One region of the Colwellia sp. MB02u-10 genome, then DNA from elsewhere that is predicted to be linked to it. Evidence: predicted binding sites of a transcription regulator. Region 1 holds the regulator's gene; the other holds the start of a gene.
The links. The regulator FNR, encoded in region 1, switches genes on or off when oxygen is low (the NO sensors DNR and NnrR bind a similar motif). The targets are predictions, from matches to a motif close to TTGATCTAGATCAA.
Positions count from the first base shown of each region.

Region 2: a site for FNR is predicted at 3,865-3,878, ahead of H4J59_RS16310 (DnaJ C-terminal domain-containing protein). Genes of this name have one in related genera too.

Region 1 is NZ_JACGVK010000072.1:39,903-47,336, forward strand. It holds gene ccoO (cytochrome-c oxidase, cbb3-type subunit II) at 1-37, shown strand, start outside; gene H4J59_RS02055 (cbb3-type cytochrome c oxidase subunit 3) at 34-246, shown strand; gene ccoP (cytochrome-c oxidase, cbb3-type subunit III) at 239-1,222, shown strand; gene H4J59_RS02065 (FixH family protein) at 1,382-1,882, shown strand; gene H4J59_RS02070 (heavy metal translocating P-type ATPase) at 1,896-4,295, shown strand; gene ccoS (cbb3-type cytochrome oxidase assembly protein CcoS) at 4,292-4,537, shown strand; gene H4J59_RS02080 (sulfite exporter TauE/SafE family protein) at 4,541-5,203, shown strand; gene fnr (fumarate/nitrate reduction transcriptional regulator Fnr) at 5,284-6,003, shown strand; gene uspE (universal stress protein UspE) at 6,177-7,109, shown strand.
Region 2 is NZ_JACGVK010000135.1:119,897-127,330, reverse strand. It holds gene H4J59_RS16330 (cation diffusion facilitator family transporter) at 1-368, opposite strand, end outside; gene H4J59_RS16325 (zinc ribbon-containing protein) at 892-1,671, opposite strand; gene H4J59_RS16320 (hypothetical protein) at 2,017-2,478, opposite strand; gene H4J59_RS16315 (chaperone modulator CbpM) at 2,539-2,838, opposite strand; gene H4J59_RS16310 (DnaJ C-terminal domain-containing protein) at 2,844-3,788, opposite strand; gene H4J59_RS16305 (hypothetical protein) at 3,985-4,440, opposite strand; gene H4J59_RS16300 (ABC transporter permease) at 4,617-5,741, opposite strand; gene rbbA (ribosome-associated ATPase/putative transporter RbbA) at 5,745-7,434, opposite strand, start outside.

The DNA of each region.
Region 1 (7,434 bases):
TGCATATTTACAATCTCTAGGTCATGCACTGAAATGATAACTATAGACTACGGCACACTTAGAGGGCTAGTTGCCCTATTAATATTGGCATTATTTATTGTCATTGTGGTTTGGTCGTATTCAAAAAAACGCAAATCAGCGTTTGATGAAGCGGCAAATTCAATTTTTGAAGAAGATACTGAAACTGAAACTGAATTAAAGCACTCTGACAAAAATAACAAACAGGAGACTAATAACAATGTCTAGCTTCTGGAGTATTTGGATTACCGTTCTTACCTTGGGTACATTAGTGGGTTGTTATCTACTATTGAACTATTGCTTAAAGAACTTTGCAGACGTTGAAGAAGGTGAGCCTACGGGCCATGTCTTTGACGGTATTGAAGAATTGAACAACCCATTACCGAAATGGTGGAGTACTTTCTTCTTGTTAACCATTATCTGGGGTTTTGGCTATTTACTGCTTTATCCGGGTTTAGGTAACTTTCAAGGCCTATTAGGTTGGAAGAGCTCTAACCAAGGCATTTTAAATTTATCAGAATCAAAAGCAAGCATTGCTAATGCGAAAGCAGCGGGCATGTTAGTACAGTACGACCGAGAAGTTGCTGCTGCAGGTGAAAAATATGGGCCTATTTTTGATGCCTACGCAGAGCGTAAAATTATTGACTTAGCAACCGCTAATGATGATGAAGCAACGTCTGCACGTAAAGTTGGACAACGCTTGTATTTACAAAACTGTTCCCAGTGTCATGGTTCTGATGCAGGTGGTGCTACTGGCTTTCCTAATCTAGCTGATAAAGATTGGTTATACGGTGGCTCACCTGAAATGATCAAAGCTACTCTCATCCATGGCCGTAAGGCAAATGGCATGATAGCTTGGAGTGCAGCATTAGGCGGCGAAAAAGGTGTTAAAGAAGTTACCGCCTATGTCTTGAGTTTAAGTGGTCGTGAAGTTGACACAAAAGCAGCAGAAGCAGGTAAAGTTAAATTTGCCATGTGTGCGGCTTGTCACGGTAGCGAAGGCAAAGGTAGTGATGCAATGGGTATTGCATTAGGTGCACCTAACTTAACAGATAATATTTGGTTATATGGTGGTTCGCCGCGTGCTGTTGAAATGTCAATTGCTAATGGTCGTGCTGGTGTAATGCCGGCTTGGGATAAAATCCTAGGTGAACAAAAAATTCATGTCATTAGTGCTTATATTTATAGCTTATCGCAAGAGTAAAAATCAAAATAATCATTAAATACAAAGCCTTGGAACTGTAATGTACTGAGGCTTTTTTTATTTAAAAATATTAAAGTTCACTAGATTAGCGCTTTTTTAATAGTTACCACTTACAAATAGTCGTATAATATTCACTCTCTCAGCAAAGAAGAAACTTTCATGAAAACATCTTGGTACCGAGAACCTTGGGCATGGTTTGTATTTATATTGCCTTTTACCGTGGTAGTTGCCGGCATTGCCACGTTCATTATTGCCAATACTAATCCTGACACTTTGGTCGTTGGAGATTATTATAAAAAAGGTAAAGCGATTAACCTTGAATTGGGTAAAATTAAACAAGCGCAAAAGCTTGGGATGGACTTTGGTTTAAAACTTGTTGACGATCAGCTCATTATTCGCCCAACAGGTATAGAAAAAGAATTTCCTTTACTCAATGTCAATTTCTATCACCCAACCCTAGCGGATAGAGATTTCTCTTTAGTATTAACACCTGACGGCAACGGTAACTTTACCCACATTTTTGAAGCTGATAAAAATGTGTCCGGTAAATGGCAGGTAACCATCACTCCGTTTGAAAATCACTGGAAAATTCAAGCCGTGATCACCCTACCTCAATCCGATTTTATTGCGATATCACCGGACACAGCCCAAGCAAATTAATGAGCCAAGCTTAATGAACCTAGACTGTTTTCATTGCGGTGAGACCGTACCCAATGGCATTAATTTAACCACGAGTATTGAAAATATTAACCAACCTATGTGCTGCATAGGTTGCCAAGCGGTAGCACAAACTATTGTCGACAACAATTTAACTGACTATTACCGTTTTCGCAGTGCGCCAGCGCAAAAAGGCGAAGTATTAATACCTGAACAACTGCAACGCAATAAAATTCTTGATGATGAAAGCTTACAAAACGAGTTTGCTTATTATCATGATGGCTTTAAAGAAACTATATTAACCATTGAAGGTATAAGTTGCTCAGCATGTGCTTGGTTAATAGAAATGCAAATCAGAAAAATCGATGGCATTAATAAAATTAATGTTAACGCCACAACACAAAGAGCAACAGTCCAATGGCAAGAAAACCAAATTAAACTCAGTGAGATACTGAGTTTAATTGATAAAATTGGCTATCACGCCCTCCCCTTTAAAGCCAGTACAGCTGAAAAGGCCAATAAAAAACAAGCAAAAAACTTTATTAAACGCTTAGGTATTTCAGGCATTTTAATGATGCAAGTAATGATGATCGCGTTTGGTTTATACTTTGGTGCTTTTGCCGATATGGCTGAGTACAATGTACAGTATTTGCGCTGGGCTAGCCTTTTCTTAACCCTACCCATTGTTAGCTATGGCGCCTTCCCGTTTTATAAAAGTGCTTTTTTTGCTTTGAAAGCGCGACAACTTTCAATGGATGTACCTGTCTCTATTGCGATTAGCTTGGCTTTTCTTGCTAGCGTTTGGGCAACATTTACTCAACAAGGTGAAGTGTATTTCGAGTCAGTGTCCATGTTTACCTTCTTATTACTGATTGGTAAGTTTCTAGAATTTAGGGCCCGCAGCCGCGCTGCTGACATTTCGGCAAATTTATTAAAATTAATGCCGATGACCGCCACTAAAATTGAAAAGGGCATTGAACGTTTTATCTCAGCAGCACATTTAAAAGCGGATGATATTATTTTAATAAAACCCGGTGAAACCATACCCGCAGATTGCGAAATAATAACGGGTACTAGCCAAATCAATGAAGCCATGCTCTCTGGTGAGCAACTGCCATTGCATAAAACAACACTAGATAATCTTTATGCCGGTACTATAAATGGTGATGGTAATTTAACAGCAAAAGTTAACCACAGTAACCAAGAATCATTTTTAAGCCAATTAATTCGCTTAAGTGAGAGTGCCCAAAGCCATAAACCTAAATTGGCGCAATTGTCAGATAAAATTGCCCAATATTTTGTTGCTCTTATCCTAGTTGTTGCCATTGTTACCGCAATATATTGGTCTCAACATCAACCAGCAGAAGCGTTTTGGATCACCTTATCTGTTTTAGTGGTAACTTGTCCCTGTGCTTTGTCATTAGCAACACCTACGGCATTAACTTGTGCAACTACTCGCCTTAACCGTGAAGGGATCATGATTAAATCAGCACATGTACTAGAAACTATGCCTGAAATTGAGGTGATGGCTTTTGATAAAACTGGCACTTTAACGACGGGTGAATTTACCATTACAGAAGTCAAAACTTATGGCGCATTTGCAGATAAAAACGCTCCGGATGGGCAACAACAAGTGTTAGCTATTGCGGCGGCCTTAGAAGCACACTCTGCTCACCCCCTAGCAAAAGCCTTTAGCCCGTTTCGTGATTTTAGCCAAACAACAACTCAAGTGGTGGTTGCGCCAGGTGCCGGTATTTCTGGTGAGGTTAATAACCAGCATTACAGAATTGGTAAAAACTCATGGCTACTCAGTCATAATGACAACAGTGCGCACAGTGCGCAGTGCGTATTAATGCAAGATGATAAGTTAGTTGCTGAATTTTATTTACATGATGGCCTGCGTGAAGATGCTAAAGCATTAATTGATTTTTTACATCATGAAAACATTAAAACTGTTATGTTATCGGGTGATCACCGACAAGGCTGTAATAAATTACAAGCAAAGCTGCAACTTAATAGCGTACAAGCAGATTTAACTGCACAAGACAAAGTCAATGCTATTAAACTACAGCAAGCCTCACATGCTGTAGCTATGATAGGTGATGGCGTAAACGATACTCCAGTATTGGGCGCGGCGCATTTGTCCATTGCCATGGGCAGTGGTACTGATATTGCTAAAAGCGGTGCGGATGTGATATTACTGAACAATAAACTCAAAGGTGTGCAAACACTGCGACAGGTATCCTTAAGTACTGCGCGAATTATAAAGCAAAATTACCTTTGGGCTTTTAGTTATAATGCCATTGTATTGCCATTAGCGGTTATGGGCTATATAGCGCCATATATGGCAGTCATTGGTATGTCGGCCAGTTCAATATTAGTGGTAAGTAATTCTTTAAGGTTATTAAAAAAATGAGTGTGATATACGTATTAATTCCTATTGCTATTTTACTTACCGCTATTGGTATTTATCTCTTTTTTTGGGCGGTAAAAACTGAGCAATTTGATGATTTAGAAAAGCAAGGCATGAGCATTTTATTTGAAGATGATAATGATAAAAAAAGCATTCATCAAAGCAATAATGCTACGCCAATAAAAAAACAGATAGACAAAAAAAACACCTCACAAGAGCAAGCAGACGCACAGGTAAAAAAATAGTCTATGAGCCTTGATTTTTTCTCCGCATTTATCATCGGATTATTAGGCTCAGGCCATTGTATAGTCATGTGTGGTGGCATCAGCACCATGCTGACGACGGCGATTTCTGATACCTCTCGGCATAAAAAATACGCAATTATATTGGCCTATAACTTTGGTCGTATCGCCTCTTATAGTCTTATTGGCGCTCTCGTCGCATTCACCAGTTCAATGGCGACCAAAAATATCGGCGTACCTGTTTCACTGTTAAAAACTGTTGCGGGTGTTTTTCTTATCTTATTAGGTTTGTATTTAGGCCAGTGGTTTATGTGGTTAAGCCGCGTTGAACATTTAGGCAAGAATATTTGGCGCTACATAGCACCACAAACTAAAAAATTTATTCCCATTAAAAACGTAAAAAGTGCTTTCGCTTTAGGCGCACTCTGGGGCTGGTTACCTTGTGGCTTGGTATATTCTACACTAACTTGGGCATTGGCTAGTGCCGATCCCCTTGATGGTGCCTTAATCATGTTTTTCTTTGGACTAGGCACCTTACCTGCTTTACTTTCAGTATCACTAGGTACTATAAGTATTAAATCATTATTGAGTCATACACTATTTAGAAAGATGGCAGCCAGCTTAGTGATTTCATACGGCATCTATACTATACTAATTTCATATATATAACGTACCTGATATGGACATTATATATATATAAAATCATGGAAAAATTCATGGGTACATCATGAAAAATTTTAAAGGATATTATGAATTATAAATCATGCACTATTCATCAACATATTCACTGCCAAAACTGTAGTCTTAGTGAATTATGTTTACCCTTTTCCCTCAATGATAAAGAGTTAGAATCTTTAGACAATATTATCGACCGTAAGCTGCCGATCCATAAAGGCGAGCAAATATTTAACGATGGTCAACCCATGCATGCGCTTTACGCCATCCGTTCGGGTACATTTAAAACCTACACCATTAATAAACACGGTGAAGAACAGATTACTGGCTTTCATTTAGCGGGTGATTTACTTGGCTTTGATGCTATTGCTAATGCTGAACATCCAAGTTTCGCTAAAGCGCTAGAAACCTCAATGGTTTGTGAGATCCCTTATAATACGCTCGATAATTTATCGAACAGCATGCCAAAATTAAAAAAACAAATTTTGCGTATGATGAGTACTGAGATCCGTGAAGATCAAGAGATGCTAACATTACTTAATCGTAAAAATGCCGAGCAACGACTAGCAACATTTATCAGTACCTTAAGTATTCGTTACCATGCCCGTGGTTTATCTCCATCTGAGTTTCGTTTATCTATGACTCGCAGTGATATTGGTAACTATATTGGTTTAACGGTTGAGACCATCAGCCGTTTGCTTAACCGTTTTCATAAAAATGGTTTAATTGCCGTTGATGGTAAACTCATTACTATTCTAAGTTTCGACAAATTAAACGAATGTGCCGCACTTTAATGTAACGCTAACACCTGCTTTTCTACATTGCCTTATTAAGGTATTTCACGCTATGGTTAGCGTGAAATATTATTTATCGTCGACAGCATAATAATTTGATTTAAGACAACTATTATTGCTTCAAAGTAGACTATTGTTATAACACTAGTAGACAATTGATAAAGGAATTAGCTATGGAAAAGTATCAAAAAATACTCGCGATTGTTGACCCAACAACAGAAGAACAAAAAGCGGTAAACCGGGCGATAGAATTAGCGCGTAAAACAGGCGCTAGCATTACCGCATTTTTGACCATCTATGATTTTTCTTATGAAATGACCACCATGCTGTCAAGTGATGAGCGTGAAGCCATGCGCCAATCAGTTATTAATGATCGCACTCAATGGCTAGAGTCTTTACTCGCTGACCTTGATTTAAGCGGAATTTCTATCGATTGTCGAGTTATATGGCATAACCGTCCCTTTGAGCAAATTATTGCTCAAGTACTCGATAATGGCTATGACATTGTTATTAAAGGTACTCATCAACACGACAAATTCAAATCTGTCATATTTACTCCTACCGATTGGCATATTCTGCGTAAATGTCCTTGCCCTGTTTTACTCGTGAAAGAGCATTTATGGCCTGATAACGGTAATATTCTTGCCGCGTTAAACATTGGTAGTGAAGAGGAAGAACATAAAGCGCTTAATAACAAAATCACAGCAGAAGCTAAACAGCTAACCCAAGTCATGAAAGCTAATTTACACCTAGTTAACTCATTCCCGGGTACGCCAGTTAATATTGCCATAGAAATCCCAGAGTTTAATGCCAGTGATTATAATCGCTCGATGTTAAAACATCATCAAAAAGCGATGTTAGCACATGCAACTGCCTTTAATATTGCGCCAGAAAACACCCATATTAAAGAGGGTTTACCGGAAGATATCATTCAAAGCATAGCCGCTGAATTAGATGCGGAATTAGTCATTCTTGGTACTATTGGCCGTACCGGTTTATCGGCAGCGCTAATTGGTAATACCGCAGAGCATGTTATTGATAGGCTTAATTGTGATGTATTAGCATTAAAACCCGATGGTTACATTTCACCACTTGATGTTGATTAATAACCGCTAACATCACTCACATAAAGTTGAATTGGGTCATTAAACGCCTAGTTCAACTTTTCTTGTTTAATGACTTAAACTAGCTTATGCCTTGATATCTATTATACCAATTTCATTAATTAGGTGGTCTACTCTATACGCAGGAAAAATGGCCAAATATAAGGCATTTATTTAATAACTAGTTGTTCTAATTATTAAATAAATAACGCAGTAGTTGGTTATTTTAACCAGTAAAAATAACCAAATAATTAGTGAGATTGGTATTAGGGGTTTATAAAGAAATCTGATGCAAAATCGACCTTTTCTTCAAGCAAAAGCGCACTAT
Region 2 (7,434 bases), on a different contig from region 1:
AGGCCAGTATTAAGCCCTAAAACAATGAACATTACCCCTAAGCCAATCGAGCTATTTAACACGGGCTGACCAAAGCGGCTAGCGGCTTGAACTATAACCTCAATGGCAACAACACTGAGCAAAGTTGCTAGAAAAAATATCGCTAAAGGCACAAATTTTTTATGACCATATTGATGATCTTCATCAGGCGGTTGCTCAGATTGATTGACCGCAAACCAGGCAACAATATTGTTTGCCATATCGGTTAATGAGTGGAGTGCATCAGCTAATATTGCGGTTGAGTAGGTAGAAAAACCAACAGCTAATTTGATCGTCATCAATAAGAAGTTAACCACCCCTTCAATAATTAATACTTTTTTAATGTTCAAAGTTCACCAACTTTTAAGCTAGGTTAGATATCCATAAAGCTATCAAAAATTATTGATATTCGTTTTGTAGACAGATCGTGTTTTAAAAATTAACTTCATTTTATCATCAGCTTAAAATTAAAATTAAATCCAGTAGTCTGCCATGACAAATTATTTACTTGTTGTTATCGATAATCTTAAAATATCATCCATCGATTTTTCAGCTGAAAGCCTCTACTATTGCTAGATTACAAACAGCTAAAGACTACAGAAGGTTGCCAAACAGGCAAAAAGACAAAGGCTAGCGTTTTGAAGCTAGCTGTTGAGTAAATTAATAACTAACCTAAACAGCCTATGGCACAGATTATTATGTTGGCAAAAAAGCCTATGCAGGAATGCGCCATTGATATGACTGTATTTTGAGAGTCAATAAAATGGTGCATGCTGAATCGACATAACTAAAAAACAAGGTACTGCTTCAGCGCTATAATATCTTTGTGTATTAGGGGTATATTTACCCGTCTAGTTCATGGTAATTTCATCTTTAGTCTGCTTTATGTATTTCTTTATAAAGCATATTGATCATCGCCATTATTTTAAAATGATGGGTTTTTATTTTATGATGTAATTCTTTTTGCTGTGTGTGTATCTTCCGCTCGTTTTTATGCATTGGGGCTGATTTTTTCTCCACGGTTTTACTCTCGCTACTGAAATTATCTTCAGTATTTCTCATGATTTTTTCGTGTTCATGAGCAACTTTAGCTTGAGCTTGAATAGCCTGACTATGCTCGATCAATATTGATGTTTGTTGCTGCATGGTTTCTTCTATGGCGACTAGTTTAGTCAGCGCTTTTTGGTGCTCTTTTGTCCAATACTTTATCTCATCTAGCCATAAAGCATGTTCAGAGTTCCATTGACTGTGCTCTTGGTGGGCCGCAAGGTGCTGCTCTGTTATGATAGTTTGTGCTTGTTCTCTAAGGCTCTTGGTAAACGCTACTAATTCTACTGTATTTGAATTAGCGATACTTTGTAACTTGTCCCAAATTGAACTATTTACAAAAGCCAGTTCCAACTTTATTTGTTCTTTATAGGCTTCACCTGCGCCTTCGAATGCTTCACCTAACATTCGAAAGTTATCTTTTAAGTCTTTGCTAGCTTCCTCAATTTTATCTTTGCTAATTTCCTTGGCATCTTTTAGCTTCTCTTCTGCGGCATGAAAAGCCTGCTGTAAAGTTTTACCTTCTGTTATTACAAAGTCTTCTATGGCATCAACCATTGCTTTATAACTGACTTGTAATTCTGTTTTTTGCTCATTTTTTTTCATGGTGAGTTACCTTTAAAAATTGACTATAAATTAATATGATAATTACTCAAACCCACGTCATATACTATTCGGTATTATACTTAATGAATTGTGGAAACTACTTAACGTGATTAATAGACTTAGCCAAAGGGCTATCACTTGTTTAGTTTCCGGCAGTCTACAAACAAAGGGGAGAGCTGATATATAAACCTTAGTATCAAGTTTGAAGTGCAACAATTACAGCCGACTGTCGGTATAACAGATTAATAAAGTGCAAATAACGCTTGGTTATAATTGTCATGCGATGGCCAATGGTTATTTTCTCGTTTGATTGTCTTATTATCTTTGGCTGATATTGGCAAAAAATTATCGATTTACTTTGTGGCAATTGGTACAGCCACCAGAAACTTTGCCTGCAAAATAATAATTTGGCTCTTGAAGAGCAGCAGCGGCCCTTGCTTGGTCAATAGCCGCGACAAAGTCTTGCATGTGATCTTGCATAAACGGGTGATTTCCTCCTGCTTCTCCTGTAATTAATTTAGCGGCAGTCCTTCCCATGTTTTGTAATGCTTGCAGTACTTGCTGGCGCTGGTCCTTCGCACCATCTTGAGTGGGTTCATAACCCTTAATGAGTGCTTTATCGAGTAATAGCATTTGCTGCGATAATCTAGCCATGTCAGATCTAAGCTCAGCGGGTTCAGTGTATTTAAAACCCGGAGGGTAGGTTATCTTACGCATAGACTCTGCAAATTTACTGCTGCAACCCGCTATGGTTAAACTCACGACAACGACAATGCCCGCAGACCAAAAAACGCTTAATTTATTCATAGTTATAAACTCCATTAACACTCAGTTGTTGACTAATTTTATAGAGTGATTTCAATTAAATTAATCAATTCTATTCAGTCTAGCTTTTAAAAGTTTATTTTCCTGTTCGAGCTTTTTCTTCTCTTTCATTAAATCTATGACTAAGCTAATGGCGACCCAGTCAATTAAAAGTTGTTGGTTCAATTTAATGGCTTTTTTGATCCAATGAGCACTCTCCAAATCAAAAATCCATTCTGAATCTTGACTGTCTGTTATAGGTACAGCAATGCCGTATTCAACCATTTCTATTATGATGTATTTTTCAATTCCGGCTATTTCACACAATTCATTGACTGAAATATGTAAGCTTATATCTGTCATTTTGGCTAACTCCACTCTGTTCTGGGGTTATACTTTTCTACTTCAGCAAGTTGTTGCCATAACTGTTTTGTTTCATCGGTAGTTGATGGCGGAATTACAATTTTGATGACGGTAATCAGGTCACCCTGGCCGGACTTACTATTGAGTCCTTTGCCTTTTACTCGTAGTTTTTGACCACTCTGGCAGTTAGCGGGAATGTTGAGCTTAACTTTGCCATCAAGTGTCTGTATTTCAAGTTTAATACCTAGTGCAGCTTCCCAAGGCGTTAGTGGCACGTCTAATAATAAGTTTAAGCCTTGTACATCAAATAATGGATGCGGCACCAATCTAATAATCAGATATAAATCCCCGTTTAACTTATGATTGCTGCCAGGTGCGCCTTGGCCTTTTAACCTTATGCGCTCACTATCTTTAACACCTTTAGGTACTTTCACATTAAGCGATTTTTTGATTTTAGTGAGTTGACCATTGGCGGATACCGGGACATGATATTCAATGGGTTTAGTGACACCTAAAACACTTTCTTCTAAAAAAACCGGTAATTCCATTTCAAAGTCTTGGCCTTTAAATAGATCCTCGCTCTGAGCTTGTGAGTGTCTTCTAGAGTTGGCTCGGTCAGCAAAAAAGGAATTAAAAAAGTCAGAAAAATCATCATTTTCGTTTGACTGATATTGCTTGTTACCGCTCGAAGATTGCGAGTCGGGTGGTACATCAAAACCCTTGGATGAACCTGAGCCATAGCGTCTCATTTTATCGTACTCGGCTCTTCTTCCCTCATCTTTTAATACTTCGTAGGCTTCTGCTACTTCTTTAAACTTTTCTTCTGCCCCGGGCTCAGGGTTCTTATCAGGATGATATTTAACAGCCAACTTACGATAGACTGTTTTGATTTCCTTTAGATCAGCATTTTCAGACAAGCCTAGGATCTTGTAGTAATCTTTAAATTTCATTGATTGACCATGCCCCAAATTTTGATGACTTTATATGGCTAGAAGCACTACTTTACGCTTTTTTGAAGGCGATATTTTGATATAAATCAAGATAACGAATAGTTGTCAGTAGCAGATATCGCTATTTTTTACGCTAAGGCAAAGTTATTGTGCTATTGCCTCTTTAGAGAGAAAACTTGTGGCCTGCTGAGGTAGGCTAGATATCCATAAACCTATCAAAATTCATTGATATTCGTTTTTGTTTTTGCCATTGCATGTCAGCTAAGTTATTGAAAATGTCTTTGACCTTATGCTCGTCAACTTGCTCTGCCACTACTTGGTATACTGCTATGAGTTCATCACTCATTTGCATGGATAATTCTAAAATATCATCCATCGACTTTGTTGACTGAACATTTTTGATTATTGGCAGTTTTAAAATTTCTTGATCATTGGCATATTGTAACCAAGTATCTAAAACACCCGATGGCGTATTTTTTTCATAATGGGTTAATGATTCAGCTAATTTCTTTTCCTCACTGATCATATATTCCAATAATAACTGTGTTCTTGGCATATTTTCATCTTTGGCTAATTTTTGATAAAAAACAACTAATTTCTGATGAAATTCTTTCGCATGTTTAAGTGCATCTCTGGCGCTTTCAAATCGCATAATGTTCTCTTTGGTTAAGCCTAGTTATGGTCTTTTTTATCATATAAGTGAGCTTGTAAACTTTGATAGTGATCAAGTTTCTTACCGTTAGGCTTTATTTTGCTAAAAAAGGGCAAGAATATAAAACGAATACAAAACATTTAAGATAAGCGACAATAGGTATGTGCTTGACCTTGCTATGTCATGCTTTTTAAAGAACGTCTAAACATGGCAAGGCTGGCGATAAAAAATGCTGCACCAAGCGCAATAATAATAGTCAATTGTGGCCAGACTAAATTAATGCCTGCACCACGAAAAACAACGGCTTGAGAGAACTCCATATAGTGTCTTGAAGGTAATAACCAAGTTAAGGGTTGAATGATATCAGGTTGGCTTTCAATTGGGGTTAAGCCGCCCGAGAGCATCACCATAGGAATAATAACCATAAGCACCAAAAGTGCAAATTGCGCCATGGTTTGCGCAATAGTCCCTAAAAATATACCGATGGCAGCAGCGGCAAAAAGGTAGGCAGAAGTGCCTAATAATAACAATAATTTTGAACCGGCAACGGGGATATCGAGTATATTCTCTACCACCAGAAACATCGACAAAGTAAAAGCGATCAAAATAATTAAGCCATTGGCCCAAATTTTAGCCATCACTATCTGAAATGCATTCAAAGGCATCACCAATAAGTGTTCAATTGTGCCATGCTCGCGTTCACGCAAAAGTGCTGCGCCGGTCAAAATAATGGTTAACATAGTGATTTGATTAAGCAGTGCATTAATAGCACTAAACCACATGCCGTTGCCGTTTGGATTGAATGCTTGGCGCATAATAAGTTCTACTGGGTAGGCGGTGCTTTGGTCTGAGCGCTTAAAAAAATAATTCACTTCTTGGGTAATAATGCTCTGTATATAGCCATTACCTATACTGGCTTGTGTGACTGCCGTAGCATCAATATCTATTTGCACCGTAGGTTGGCGACCTTGACGCACATTTTGCTCGAACTTAGGCGGAATGGTAACCACAAACATAAATTTGTCTTGATCCATTGCTCGGTCTGTTTGTGCGGCCGAAATAAATATTGGCGTTTTAAAATAGGGTGGATAGAGCGCGTTAGCAATGGCGCCAGACAAGGCCGACTGGTCTTCATCAACAATCGCAATTGACGCATTATGTACCGATTCACTAATGGCTGTCGCCTCGGCATATATGGCCAAACTAAACGAGTAAACAATGAGCATCAACATGATGAAGTCGCTTAATAGGCTACGTAATTCTTTTGTGCCTAACCAATAGATATTGAGCCAGGTATTCATCAGTTAGCGCTCCTGCTTTTTAAGTGAGGTAGCGGCTATAGCGATAAAAACAGGACCAAAAAGGGCCAGTAAAATAATGTCTTTCGCTAAATCACCAAACACCAGGCCTTTAGTGAAAGCGGCAACACTTAAATGCATGTAATAAGTCGCAGGCCAAATTGTGCCAATAATATGTCCCGCACCCTCAAGTGTTGAAGTGGGTTGCACAATGCCTGAAAATTGTAAGGTGGGTAGCATACATAAAATGGCGGTAGCAAAAATTGAAGCCACTTGGGTTTGGGTGATTGAAGCCACCAGCAAGCCAAAACCTGTTGCCGCAAACACATAAAACAAGGCGCCGAGCATAAGACCAAAAAAGCTGCCTTGTAATGGCACTTGCAGTAAAAACACCACCATAAAGGTTAAAATGAAAAAGTTGAGCATGCCTATAGCAATATAAGGCAGTTGTTTACCTAGTAAGAACTCTAGTTTGTTGGTGGGTGTTACATAAAAGTTAGTAATGGTGCCCATTTCTTTCTCTCGAGATATGCTAACGGCCATTAAAATAGCGGGAAATAACAGCAACAACATTGCGGGTGTTTTAGGCCCTATCGAAAAAACGGTCTTAAAAGTAGGATTGTATCTATAACGCGATGCTAAGTTAACCTTTGCCATGGCACTGGCGTCAATACCTGCATTGTTGGCTAGCTCGGTAATATAATGCAAGTGCACGCCGGTTACATAACCGGCAATAGTGCCAGCACGAATAGTGTTAGAGCCGTCAATCCAAGCAGATACGCTAGGCGACTCGCCATTTTTAAGCGCTCGGCCAAATCCTGCAGGGATCTCAAGTGCCAGCGTAATATCATTTGATGTTAAGCGTTGCTCTAACTCATCATTACTATGGACATCAGGGCGACTAACAAAATAACGTGAGCCCTGAAAATTGCTTAAATACTGACGACTTTCTGGGCTGCGGTCATTGTCAAACGCGGCGTAATTTAAGTCTTCTACATCGAGTGAAATGCCATAAGCGATGACTATCAATAGTATGGCACTGCCGACAAAGGCAAAGGCAAGGCGTATCGGATCGCGCAATACTTGCATAGTTTCAAGGTAACTGTAAGCCAATAGCCGATGAAAGCTAAATCGATTATGTTTGGCACTGTCTTTATTAGATGCCGGCAGCTCTACGGCGCTCGGCCGTTGCTTTGAAGGTGAGGCTGGGATAGGCAATGAAGGTATATTTTCAATGGATTTTTTTTGTTTAATCGCGGCTTCTAAATAGGCAATAAATGCCTGTTCTAAAGTCTCAGCGCCTTTTTTCTCAATCAATTGCTCAGGGGTACCATAGATAAGCACTTCACCGGCATGCATCAATGAAATGCGATCGCAGCGTAAGGCTTCGTTCATAAAATGGGTAGAGATGAAAATAGTCACCTTATCGGTGCGTGACAGCTCAACTAATAATGCCCAAAATTGGTCTCGCGCAAGGGGGTCAACACCTGAAGTAGGCTCATCTAAAATGAGCATTTCTGGTTGATGAATAACCGCTACTGCAAGCGACAAACGTTGGCGCATACCCAGCGGCAAAGACGCGGCAGCTTCATCCATGTAAGTATGCAAACCAAAGCGTTTAATGAGTGTGTTAATTCTCTGTGCTGCTTGAGCTGGGGCTAGGTGAAACAAACGCGCATGTAAGGTCATATTTTGC